One region of the Mesorhizobium sp. AD1-1 genome, then DNA from elsewhere that is predicted to be linked to it. Evidence: riboswitches for the same ligand, from Rfam matches in the RefSeq annotation. Region 1 holds a riboswitch; the other holds the start of a gene.

What was found. A riboswitch is a leader RNA that binds a small molecule or an ion and turns the genes downstream of it on or off. The one in region 1 is predicted to bind thiamine pyrophosphate.
Region 2: linked by a shared signal. The riboswitch ahead of thiB (thiamine ABC transporter substrate binding subunit) and the one ahead of LB519_RS21715 (Ykof family thiamine-binding protein) in region 1 are both predicted to bind thiamine pyrophosphate.

What each region holds. Positions count from the first base shown of each region.
Region 1 is NZ_JAIUGP010000012.1:88,806-95,088, forward strand. Features, by position in the region: gene LB519_RS21700 (ABC transporter substrate-binding protein) at 1-538, opposite strand, end outside; gene LB519_RS21705 (ABC transporter ATP-binding protein) at 531-1,298, opposite strand; gene LB519_RS21710 (ABC transporter permease) at 1,295-2,056, opposite strand; gene LB519_RS21715 (Ykof family thiamine-binding protein) at 2,149-2,757, opposite strand; TPP riboswitch at 2,748-2,861, opposite strand; gene LB519_RS21720 (hypothetical protein) at 3,045-3,362, shown strand; gene msrA (peptide-methionine (S)-S-oxide reductase MsrA) at 3,432-3,950, opposite strand; gene LB519_RS21730 (glycosyltransferase family 39 protein) at 4,032-5,579, opposite strand; gene LB519_RS21735 (hypothetical protein) at 5,879-6,283, shown strand, end outside.
Region 2 is NZ_JAIUGP010000002.1:39,494-45,776, forward strand. Features, by position in the region: gene thiQ (thiamine ABC transporter ATP-binding protein) at 27-818, opposite strand; gene thiP (thiamine/thiamine pyrophosphate ABC transporter permease) at 811-2,436, opposite strand; gene thiB (thiamine ABC transporter substrate binding subunit) at 2,445-3,443, opposite strand; TPP riboswitch at 3,487-3,601, opposite strand; gene LB519_RS03685 (thiamine diphosphokinase) at 3,689-4,348, shown strand; gene LB519_RS03690 (ABC-F family ATP-binding cassette domain-containing protein) at 4,350-6,170, shown strand.

The DNA of each region.
Region 1 (6,283 bases):
TGGCCAGCGCCTCATAGGCTGAGGTGCCGAGCGTCACCGTCTCGAAATCGCCCTTGCCGCCGTCGTGGCGGATGATGGTCGATATCAGCGCGTTTTCCCAGGCACTGCCGAAGCCGCCATAGATCAAGCCGTCGAGGCTTCTTGGGCTTTTGATCTCGTTGCGTGCCGCATTGAAGACCACGCGGCCTGTTTCGGACTGCACCACCGCATAGACGCCCTTCAGATCCGCCCCGGCGGTTCTCTGGGTGAACAGGCTGATGGTGCCGTTGATGCCGAAATCGGCGACGCGGTTTGCGACCAGCGTGCCAGCACCGGTATCGCTGTAGGGCAGGATGTCGACCTCGAGTCCGGCCTCGCGATAAAACCCTTTGTCGCGGGCAACGAACAGTCCGATGTGGTTGGTGTTGACCGTCCAGTCGAGGGCGACGGTGACCTTTTGTGCCGCCGATTGTGCTCGAGCCCGACGCGTTCCGGCAATCAAGGGAAGGCCGGTGGCAAGGGTCAGCAACAAGGCCTGCCGGCGCGTCAAGTCAGTCATGATCGTGTCCTTTGGATGGATTGGGGTTGAGGATGATGTCGAGGATTTCGGCCTCGAGCGCGCTTGCCTGGCGCGCGGCATCGCCGCCAAGGCTGCGCGGGCGCGGCAACGGCACCCTGATTTCACGCACGATGCGGGCCGGGCGCGCCGACAGCACATAGATGCGGTCGGACAGGAACACGGCTTCGCGCACGTCATGGGTGATCAAGAGCGCCGTCCAGCGATGATGCCGCCACATCTGTTCGAGCCAGCGCTGCATGGCGGTGCGGGTCAGCGCATCGAGCGCGCCGAAAGGCTCGTCGAGCAGGAGCATGTCGCGCTTCTGCACCACGGTGCGCAGCAAGGCCGCGCGCTGGCGCATGCCGCCGGACAGCTGCGCGGGAAAATGCCGCTCGAAGCCGGCAAGCCCGAATTCGGCAAACAACGGCGCAACGCGCGCCCGCGCCGCCTGTCTCCTCATACCTTGCACTTCGAGCCCGAGCGTCGTGTTGTCGAGGATGCGCCGCCATGGCATCAGCGCGTCGCGCTGCGGCATGAAGGCGAAGTGCCTGCCGTGGTCGTCGAGCCGCGCGCCGTCGAACAACATCTCGCCCTCGCCATGCTCGGCGCCGGTCAGAAGCTGGAACAGCGTCGACTTGCCGGCACCCGAGGGTCCAAGGATCGAGACGAACTCACCAGCGCCGACGCTGAGCGAAATATCGGCCAGCACGTCGAGGCCACCGAACGCCTTGTGCACATGCCGCAGTTCGAGCCGGCTCATCGCCAGGCCCCCTTCCCGGCAGTTTCCCTGCCGGCTCGCTCCCAGGGCATGGCAAGACGCTGCAGCAACACGGTCAACCCGAACAGGACAAGGGTCAGCGCCGCGCTGACACCGACGGCGGCAAGAACCAGATCAGGACGGAAATTGTTTTTGGCGTTGAGCATGTAGATGCCCAGTCCCTTTGCGGCACCGGCATACTCGGCGAAGATGGCGCCGACCACCGCATAGGTGATGGAGATCCTCAACCCGGCAAAGAAGTAAGGCAGCGCCGAAGGCAGCCGCGCGAGCAGGAAGATGCGCCAGCGCCCTGCCCCCATGGCGCGCAGCATTTGCCCGATCTCGGCCTCGGTCGCCTCATAGCCTTCGACCAATGCGACCAGCATCGGAAAGAAGGTGACCAGCGCCACCAGCATGATCTTGGGCGCCAGCCCGAAGCCGAACCACAGCACCACCAGCGGCGCGATCGCCACCAGCGGCAAGGTCTGGCTGACGATGAAGACGGGAAACAACGCACGCCGCAGCGGCTGGAAGAAGTCGACCAGCATCGACAGCACGAAGGCTGCGCTGAGCGAACAGGCAAAGCCAAGAAGCGTGGCACGGATGGTCGGAACGGCATTGTCGGCCAGCGCCTCGCGATTGAGCATCGCTTGCTCGAAGACGCGTGACGGCGCCGGCAGTATCGTGGCCCTGATGCCGGAATAGGTGGCATAAAGCTCCCACGCCAGCAGGAGCAAACCGGCCGAGATCATGGCCGGCATTGCCTTGACGAGAAAGCTCGCGATCGGGCGCGAAGCGACTGATGATGAGACCACGGGAGATAACCTTTGACGGCCGCGAGAGCGGCGCGGCTTCAGACGGCCGACGGGCTGTTGGCCGAGACCGTGACGTCGAGGGTTACGTGGCCAGCGCCTGGTCCGAAACGGCAGAAAGCCTCGTCCAGCGCCGAAAAGATCGCACCGGCATCACCGCGCAGTTTCGTGCAGAAATGTTTGGAGCGCTCATAGACGCCGGACTGCTTGAGAAAGTCTATGCAGCCGTAGATCTCGTCCATGTGGTCGTCTGTGCCCATCACATAGAGCGAGAACTGCGCCGCCGCAGGCTGGCCGGTGGCAGCAGCATTGCGCACCGCCTCGATGGCCGCGTCCTTGCGCGGGCCGAGTGGACCGACGGGCCCGCCAAACGCATCGGAGCGGCAGATCGGATCGTCCGGCTCGCCAGGGCAGCCGCGCGAGATGGTGGCCGACAACACGCAATGTTTGCCGCTGCGTGCCGCCGCCACGAAGAGGTCGCGCATGGCAGGAAACAGCACTTCGGGCGGCCCGACCAGCAAGGTCGAGATGTCGTCGGTCTCGATCCTGAGTTTGTCGCGCCAGGGATCGAGCGCACCGAGCGCGCCAAGGATGACACCGACGAAATCGTCGGTCATGGGATATAGGGAAATCTGTGCGCCTGAAAACATCGCCCGCCTCGCTCCGCTGGTATTACCCAGATCAGCTTCTAGGGTCTGTGGGCTTGCCGCCCCCGTCTCAGCCCCGACCGTACGGAGCACCCCTGTGGATGTGCGCCTTAAAGCATCATTCGAGTTGAAGGAAAAGCCGTTTTTTTATCGCACTGCGCCAAAAGCATTGCGCCAGGGCGGGAGCGGCTGGCTCTGCCGGCGCGAGAATTTATCGGGAACCTTCACCAGGCCGCGAGGTTGTCCCACCAGTCGCTACGCGACGAGTTCACAGACAATGGAGACAAACCATGTTCATGAAAATCCTCGCAGCTTCGGCGCTCACCATTGGCCTGGCGACATCGGCCATGGCGCAGAGCAATGGCACAAGCGGCACCGACGGATCCGGCGGCAGCGGCAAGTCGGTCACCGTCGACCCAAATACGCCGGCTTCGCCGAACACGGTAGACCCCGGCACGACCAACAGTACGACGGTAGCACCGGGCGCCACGAATTCAAACGCGGATGAAAATTGCCCTGCCCATCCGCAGGGCGCACAGCCCGATGCCAGTGGTACGTCGCCGGGCACCACCGCGCCGACAGTTAACGACAACCATTGCGGCAAGTAGGAATTGCAATGAAAAGAAGCCGCGGAGCGAGCGCTCCGCGGCTTCTCAAATCCTGTCGTATCAGTGAAACTACGGCACCGCTTTTTCCCGAACCGGCAGCTTCCACCCCGGCCTGACGAAGTGGCAGGTGTATCCGTTGGGATATTTCTCCAGATAGTCCTGATGCTCGGGCTCGGCTTCCCAGAAGGGGCCAACGGGTGCGACTTCGGTGACGACCTTGCCCGGCCACAGGCCCGAGGCATCGACATCGGCGATCGTGTCCTCGGCGATGCGCTTCTGTTCGTCGCTGGTGTAATAGATCGCCGAGCGATAACTCGTCCCGACATCGTTGCCCTGGCGGTTGCGGGTCGTCGGATCGTGGATCTGGAAGAAGCGTTCCAGCAGCGTGCGATAGCTTATGATGGCCGGATCGAAATTGATCTCGATGGCTTCGGCATGGCTGCCGTGGTTGCGGTAGGTGGCGTTGGGCACGTCGCCGCCGCTGTAGCCGACACGGGTGGAAATGACGCCGGGATAGCGCCGTATCAAATCCTGCATACCCCAGAAGCAGCCACCGGCAAGGACTGCGCGTTCGGTCGAAGTCGCCATATCACGTCTCCTCAAGGCAAGTTTGTCTGGACATAGATGGGCATTGTCACCTGCTTCGTCCAGCGGACCGGCGGATCTGCTTCAGTTGCTCGGTCGGGCGAGGCCGTCGATAGCACCCGGCAACTGCCGCGCGCCAGGCGGAATGGCGGCGAAGCTGATCGCCACCGGCGGCGCCTTGAGCGACCAGTCGAAAAGAACGGTTTTGACCGGGATGTCGCCCACCCACGCCTGCAGATAAGATGGCACATCGCGCCCGGGCCAGACCAGCAATATGCCATGCTCGCGCAGCCGCTCCTTGGTGATCCAGGGGGCGTACTGCATGTTCAGTTCGGTGAAGATCGAGGGCTTGTCATAGGCATTGAGGCCCGCCAGCGGCGCAATAAGGGCATGGCCGCCGACGATGTCGAGCCGATCGGGCGTCGCAGCGTGCCAGACAGCCTCTGCCTCATCCGAGATCTTTTGCGCCGGCCAGCAGACGGCGTCCATGCGCCCACGCAGATTGCATTTCGTCCAGCGGATGCCCGCATAGGCACCGGATATGCCGACAATGGAGATGAGCGCGCAGATCGCCAGCTTTCGCATCTCGATGGCGCCGAGGCGATGGCCCAGCAAGGCGAGCGCCACAACGCCAGCAAGATTGTACATCGGCGCGCCCCAGGCCTCGCCGGCGCCGGTGAACAGGGACGCCACCATCACGAGGATCGCCGGGCCAACCCCCATCCACAAGAGATAGACCAGCGTGCCGCGCCCGACGGGCTTTTGCGGCGCGGGCGAGCGCCGCAGCAGCCCTGACATCGCCAGCACCAGAAGAAAGCCGCAGAACCCAGCCATCTGGACGCCGATATAATAAAAGCGGGAGCGATGGGCCACCACCCACTGATCGCGCCAGGCGGCATAGGTCAGCGGCAGGAAATCGACGCGGCAGAGTTCGGCGGCCAGTGGAGCGGCGACAGCGCCGAAAACCGCGAGCCCGAGCCATGGCCAGGGCGTGGCGAGCCGACTGCGTGCGCGTGTGTCCGACAGCAGCCAGATCGCCCCGAAAAGCAATAATAGGCCGGTGGAAAGCTTGGCATAGAGCCCGACGCCCGACACCAGCCCGAGCGCCAGCCACCAGCCCGGCCCACCACCACGGCCCGCACGCCACAACAGCCAGCAGATAGCGGCCCAGAAGGGCATCTGCGCGTAGTCATGATTGAACTGTGGGGTCGGCCAGCCGAAGAAATAGAGCGACGGCATCAGAAGCACGGCGGCCAGCGCGCGGGTTCGCCCGAGCATGTCGCGGGCCAGCAGATAGACTAGCACGAAAGTGGCCGAGATCGTTAGCTGAGCCACGAGATATTGCGGCCAGCGGAACGATCCGGTCAGAAGATGGCTGATCTCGAGCAGCCAGCCGGGAAGCTGTGGATGCTTGTAGGTCAACAGCACCCATTCGCGGCCCCACATGAAGCCTTCGACGACATCGTTGGGCGGTGACACGTCGACAAGCGCGGGCGCCACGGTCCAGCACAGGATCTGTGTCAGGCACAAAAGCGCTAGGCCGGCTTCTGGATAGCGCGTCAGCCCCTGCCAGATCGACGACTGCCGCCAGTCGCCTGGAACAGAACTGCCGACCGGCAGCCAACCGTTCATGGGTTCGTCGATTCGCGTCATGCGGTGGATAAATCACACCGGACGGTTTTTGGAACAGCCCAGAACTCGAAGCTTACGAAAATGTATACTTGGGTGACCATGGCAAAACCAAGATTGAGGCAGAGTTTCGCGCCACCATGCCGCCTCTCTCATCATCACATGCCAGCAGGACAACAATGGAACACGCCGTCCCGGAGCGCCCTGAACATGCCGGGCACGGCGCATCGGGCGTGATCGCGGCAGGCGTCGCCTACGCCTGACCGGTTCCCGTCCCCAAAAAAGCATCCAGGATTTGATAAATGCGCCACCACCATGCCGTCATCCACTACCGTGCGCTCGATTTCTGGATGGCCCGTGCGGCCGTTCTCGTCATCATCTGCCTGCAGCTTCTGGTCATCAACAATCTCTCATTCGGGCCGCGCTGGCTAGCGCCCGCGCTGGAGGCCGCTCTGCTGCTGCCCTTGTCGGTGGCCACCGCCTGGACACAGGCCGCCACCCGCAAGGCGGTCGAGGACCACGAGTGGCATGCGATCGGCCAGTTTCGGGTCATGATCCGCAGAACAGCCCTGACCATGACCGCCATCATCAGCATCATGAACTGCGGTTCGCTGGTCCTGCTGGTGCGTGCCTTGCTGGAGGGCCATGCCGGCAACAGCGGCACGACGCTGCTGATCGACGCACTCAACATCTGGGTCACCAACGTC
Region 2 (6,283 bases), on a different contig from region 1:
TCGCCTGGAGCCGGTTTGACCGTAAATTATGTCCGCTTCCGGGCAACATCGCGTGATGTGGAATATCCGGCACCCGCGCCGATATAGCGCCGGAACGCCTCCGGACCAGCCCCGGCAAAGAAATCATCAGCCTTGCCGGTGGCGGCGACCAACCCATTGTCGACAAACACCATATGCTCGCCGATGCGGCGTGCATCCTCCGGCTGGTGGGTGACGAACAGCACTGTCATGGCGCGTTCGGCATGAACGGCGGCAACCAGGTCCAGCATCTCGTCGCGCAAAGCCGGTCCGAGCGAAGCGAAGGGCTCGTCGAGCAGCAACACCGGTCGGTCGCGCACCAGCACGCGGGCCAGGGCGACGCGCTGGCGTTCGCCCCCCGAGAGCTCGCGCGGCAGGCGTTTCTCCTTGCCCGCAAGACCGGTGCGCGCAAGCGCCTCGGCGACCGCAGCGCGGTCCGCCTCGGTCAGCCGCAGGGATGGCGAGCGGCCGAGCCCGACATTCTGCTCGACGGAAAGATGCGCGAAGAGATTGTTCTCCTGGAACACCATCGACACCGGCCGCGCCGAGGCCGGCTCGGCGCTGACATCGACACCGCCGATCAGCACGCGGCCCGACCGTGGGGTCTCGAAGCCGGCGACCAGATTGAGCAGCGTCGACTTGCCCGAACCGCTCGGCCCCATGATGGCGGTGATCGTCGCCGCGGCAAACTCGACATCGAAAACAAGCGGCGCCTCGCCATAGCTGCCATAGCTGAACGACACTTTGTCCAGCCGCACCGGCGCGCCCTTCGCGAGCCCGTTGGCCGCCTTTTCACGCATCACGGACCTCCTCCCTTCCCAGCCAGTGCGCCGCCACGACCAACGCGAGACAGACGAGGCCGAGCAGCAGTGCGAGGCCGGCGGCATCCTCGGTGCGGTAGCTGCCCATCCGAGCCAGAAGAAGGTAGGGCAATGTCTGCACGGAATCACTGCCGAACAAGGCAATGACACCGAGATCGCCGAGCGACAGCGCCATGGCGAAAGCGAAGGCCGTGGCGAGCGGTCGCCGCAGCGACGGCCAGTCGACCAGCATCAGCCGGTTCCAGCCCGCAATGCCGAGCTGTGCACAGAGCCGTTCGTGACGCTCGCTCGCTGCATCATAGGCGGGACGCACGGCGCGGAGCGCAAACGGCATCGCCATCACCGCGTTGACGGTGACGACCATGACCGGAGCGATGGCGAAGACATCGCCGACATGGCGCAACAACAGGAACCAGCCGGCGCCGACGACGATCGGCGGCACGACCAGGACAAAACCGGCGCCTGTATCGGTGGCGTGTTCGAGCAGTGTCTTTGCGCCGGCACGGCGGTTCAGCGCCAGTGCCCGCCGCGCCATGGTCAGCGCCAGCGACAGCATCACCGAAAGCAGCGCCGACAGGAAGGCGAGCGCCGCGCTGGTCAGCGTTGCCTGCCGGACAGTGGCCTCGCCGGCCAAGCGGGCGAGATCGGCACTCAATCCGGCCATCACGGTTGCCGCCATCGGCCCGACAACGAACAGCAGCGCCAGGACGATGAGTAGCGCGTTCAACCAGGTCTCGCTCCGATTGACCGAAAGATAGCGGCGTTGCGCGACCGGCAAATTGGTGTCGCCGACCACATTGGCGCCTAGCCGCGTCAGTGCCAGCACCACGATAAAGGTCAAGGCGATCTGCAGCAGCGTCAGTGCAACGGCCCGCGCGGGATCGAAATCGAAGCGCAGCGCCTGGTAGATGCCGACCTCAAGCGTCGTCGCGGCCGGCCCGCCGCCGAGCGTCAGCACGATCGTGAAGGATGTGATGCAGAGCATGAAGACCAGCCCGGCGACGCCGGGCAGTGCGGCGCGCAGCGTTGGCCATTCGATCAGCCGGAACGCCGGCCGGGCCGCCATGCCGAGTTGGCTCGCCAGCCGCCATTGGTCGGCCGGTATGGTCTGCAGCGCCTCGAGGAACAGCCGCGTCGCCAGCGGCAGGTTGAAGAAGACATGGGCGACGAGAATGCCGGACAGGCCATAGATGCCCGGCCAGCTTCCGCCGCCGATAACGGCAAGCACGCCGGCGAAATAGCCGGCACGGCCATAAAGCGCCAGGATGCCGAGCGCTGCAACGATGGCCGGCAGCGCCAATGGCACGGCGAAGATCTGCAGGATGAAGGCGCGGCCGAAGAAACGTGGATGCCGCGACAGAGCGCGCGCCACAAACAGCCCCGGGATGACCGAAAGCAGCGTCGACAGGACCGCTTGCCAGAGCGTGAAGCGAATGACGCGAAGCAGATAGGGATCGAAGGCTGCCCAGGCGCCCGAGAAATCATGGGCGCCCTCGAAAAGCAGGCCGGCAAACGCGCCGCCGATCAGCAGCGCGATTGCAGCGAGCGCGACAATGCCGGCACTGACGCGGGAATCCGTGGAATGCGCCGGCGCCATCGCGCTGCCTACTTGCTCATCGCCGCCAGCCATTCATCGACCCAGGCCTCGCGGTTGGCAGCGACCTCTTGCGGGCTGAACAGCAAGGTCTTCGTTGGCTTGACCAGTTTGTCGAAGGCCGGATTGAGCGGCTTGTCGGTCTTGCCTGCCGGGAACATCCAGTTGGTCTCGGGGATGGCATCCTGGAATTTCGGCCCGGTCATGAAGGCCATGAACTTGGCCGCCAGCGGATTCTTGGCTCCTGTCGTGGTGATACCCGCCACCTCGATCTGCAGATACTCGCCCTCCTCGAAGGAGGCCGCCTGGTAGCGCTCCGTGTTCTCGGCGACCATGTGGTAGGCTGGCGACGTCGTGTAGGACAGCACCATCGGCGCCTCGCCCTTGGTGAACAGCCCATAGGCCTCGCTCCAGCCCGGCGTCACGGTCAGCACCTTGGCCTTGAGCTTGGCCCAGGCCTCGGGTGCCTTGTCGCCATAGACCGACTTGACCCAAAGAAGCAGGCCGAGGCCTGGCGTCGAGGTGCGCGGGTCCTGGATGACGATCTTGTCGTTGGCACTGCCTTCGATCAGCTCCTTCAGGCTCTCCGGCGGCGTCTTCATCTTCTGCGTGTCGTAGACGACAGCGAAATAGCCGTAGTCGAAGGGGACAAAAGTGTCGTCGCTCCAGCCGCCCGGCACATTGACATCCGTCACCGCGCCATGCGGCGCGAACAAGCCTGACGCCTTGGCATCGGCGGTGAGATTGGTATCCAGGCCAAGCACGATATCGGCCTTGGTCGATGCGCCTTCCAATCTGACGCGGTTGAGCAGCGCGACGCCATCGGCGACCGAGACGAAGTCGACGTCGCAGCCGCATTCGGCCTCGAACTCCTTCTTCACCACGGGACCCGGACCCCAGTCGGCGGTGAAACTCTCATAGGTGTAGACGGTGAGCTTGTCCTTGGCCAAGGCGGGCCCGGACAAGGCCACGACCGTTGCTGAAACAAGAGCGTATAAAAGCGTGCGCATCGGCGCCTCCTTCGTTTGAATTGAAAGGAATTGAGGCGTCGGACTGTCCGAAACGTCTAATCCCTCCGCCGGTACAAACCGGATCAGGTTCAGCGGGTTGGCGAGACTGCCTCTCAGCCGGTCCGCGAAGATCGCGTCCGGCACCCCGTTAGAGCGTTTCGACACATAGGCCGGGCCGATCCGCCATGCAAGCGGGAGTTTGCCGCCTTCCGTTTCCCGTGCCGGGCTGGTAAGGGCCACACGATATGAGCACATTCACCATCCTGCTTGGCGGCGATCTCATCCGTACGCCACGGCTCGACCGTCAGGTCAAAGGCTCCCGCGTCATCGCCGCCGACGCCGGCATCGGTCATGCGCGGTTGCTGGGTCTCGTGCCGGAGCTGTGGGTGGGTGATTTCGATTCGGTGCCGGCGAACCTGCCGGACGATCTCGCTTCCGTGCCGCGCCGGACCTTCCCGGCGGAAAAGGACCAGACCGATGGCGAACTTGCCGTCGCCGCGGCACTGGAGCGCGGCGCGACCCGCCTGGTGCTGGCCGGCGCCTTTGGCGGCAAGCGCGCCGACCACGCTTTTCTGCATCTGTCGCTCGCCCTGCGGCTGGCGGAGGCGGGAACGGACGTGCTTTTGACCAGCGGCGCTCAGGAAGGCATCCCCCTGCTGCGCGGAACGGCCGGCTTCGACTATGCCGACGGCACGCTGTTTTCGGTGCTCGGCTTTTCCGAGCTCGACGGCCTGACCGTCACCGGCGCCAAATGGCCGCTCGCTCACGTCAAGGTGGCGTTCGGTTCGTCGCTGACCATTTCCAACGAGGTCAAGTCCGACAAGACCGGGGGCCGCCTCGAAATCGCGCTCGGCCATGGCCGCGCGATGCTGCTCGCTCATCCCTATCCCTTACCTGAAAGCTGACATGGCCCCGCCCCTTCTCAACCTCGACGGGATAAAACTGACCTTCGGCGGCACGCCGCTGCTCGATGGCGCCGCCTTGACGGCTTCGGCCGGCGACAAGATCGCGCTGGTCGGCCGCAACGGGTCCGGCAAGTCGACCCTGCTGAAGATCGCCGCCGGCCTGATCGAGCCGCAGGACGGCGAAGTGTTCCGCCAGCCTTCGGCGACCGTCCGCTATTTGCCGCAGATGCCCGACATGGAAGGTTTTGCCACTGTCCGCGCCTATGTCGAGGCCGGGCTTGGCCCCGCCGACGATCCCTACCGCGCCAGCTATCTGATGGAGCATCTCGGCCTGTCGGGTGAGGAACGTCCGAACGACCTGTCGGGCGGCGAGGCGAGGCGCGCCGCCCTTGCCCGCGTCATGGCGCCGGAGCCCGATATCCTGCTGCTCGATGAGCCGACCAACCATCTCGACCTCTCGGTCATCGAATGGCTGGAAGAAGAACTCATCCGCACCTCCTCGGCGCTGATCGTCATCTCGCACGACCGCCGCTTCCTCGAACGCGTGTCGCGCGCCACGGTCTGGCTCGATCGCGGCCAGACCCGCAGGCTGGACAAGGGCTTCGGCCATTTCGAGGAATGGCGCGACCTGGTTCTGGAGGAAGAAGAACGCGAGCAGCACAAGCTCGGCCGCCAGATCGTTCGCGAAGAGCATTGGCTGCGCTACGGCGTGACGGCGCGGCGCAAGCGCAACATGCGCCGGCTCGGCGAGTTGCAGACCATGCGTCAGCGTTTTCGCGGTCATCGCGGGGCCGAAGGGTCGGCGACCATGGTGGCGAGCGACGCCACCGAGTCCGGCAAGCTGGTGATCGAGGCGAAAAACATCGAAAAGAGCTTTGGCGATCTCACCGTGGTCAAGGCGTTTTCGACCCGCATCCAGCGCGGCGATCGCATTGGCCTGGTCGGGCCGAACGGCGCCGGCAAGACCACGCTCTTGAAAATGCTGACCGGCGAGATGAAGCCGGACGCCGGTTCGGTGCGGCTCGGCACCAATCTGGAGATCGCAACGCTCGACCAGAAGCGCGAGGCGGTCGACCCGCAGGAGACGCTGGCACAATATCTCACCGATGGGCGCGGCGAAAACCTCGTCATCAATGGCGAGCAGCGCCACGTCGTCTCCTACATGAAGGATTTCCTGTTCAAGCCGGAGCAGGCGCGCACGCCGGTGCGCGAGTTGTCCGGCGGCGAGCGGGCGCGGCTCCTGCTGGCGCGCGTGTTGGCCCGTCCCGCAAACCTTCTGGTGCTCGATGAGCCGACCAACGATCTCGACATGGAGACGCTGGAACTGCTGCAGGAACTGGTCGCCGGTTTCGCCGGCACCGTCATCCTGGTCAGCCACGACCGCGATTTCCTCGACCGCACCGTGACCAGCCTGATCGCGCCGGATGGTGAGGGCCGCTGGATCGAATATGCCGGCGGCTACTCCGACATGCTGGCGCAGCGCGGCGGCACGAAGCTGGACGACCGCAAGGCGCGGGCGAGAGCCGAAAATGGCGAGGCGCCCGCGTCAGGCAAGAGCGAAGCCGCCGCGCCAAAAGTGCCGGCGAAGAAACTGTCGTTCAAGCAGAAATTCGCACTGGAATCCCTGCCGAAGAAAATCGAAGCTGTGATGGCCTCTATCTCGCGGCTGGAGAACAACATCGCCGATCCGGCCTATTACGAGCGCGATCCGGCCTCGTTCCAGAAAACCATCGCCGCCCTCGACAAGGAGCGCGCCACGCTGGCCGCGCTCGAGGAAGAATGGCTGGAACTGGAGATGTTGCGCGAGGAGATGGAGGGGTGAGGAGTGTTTCGGCCGTAGGCCGATCAATCGACGACGATTTGTCGATTGAAGCGACGAACGCCCGGAGCCATAGCGAAGGGGCCGAGCGCCCTACCTGCAGCTAGAACCGCCTG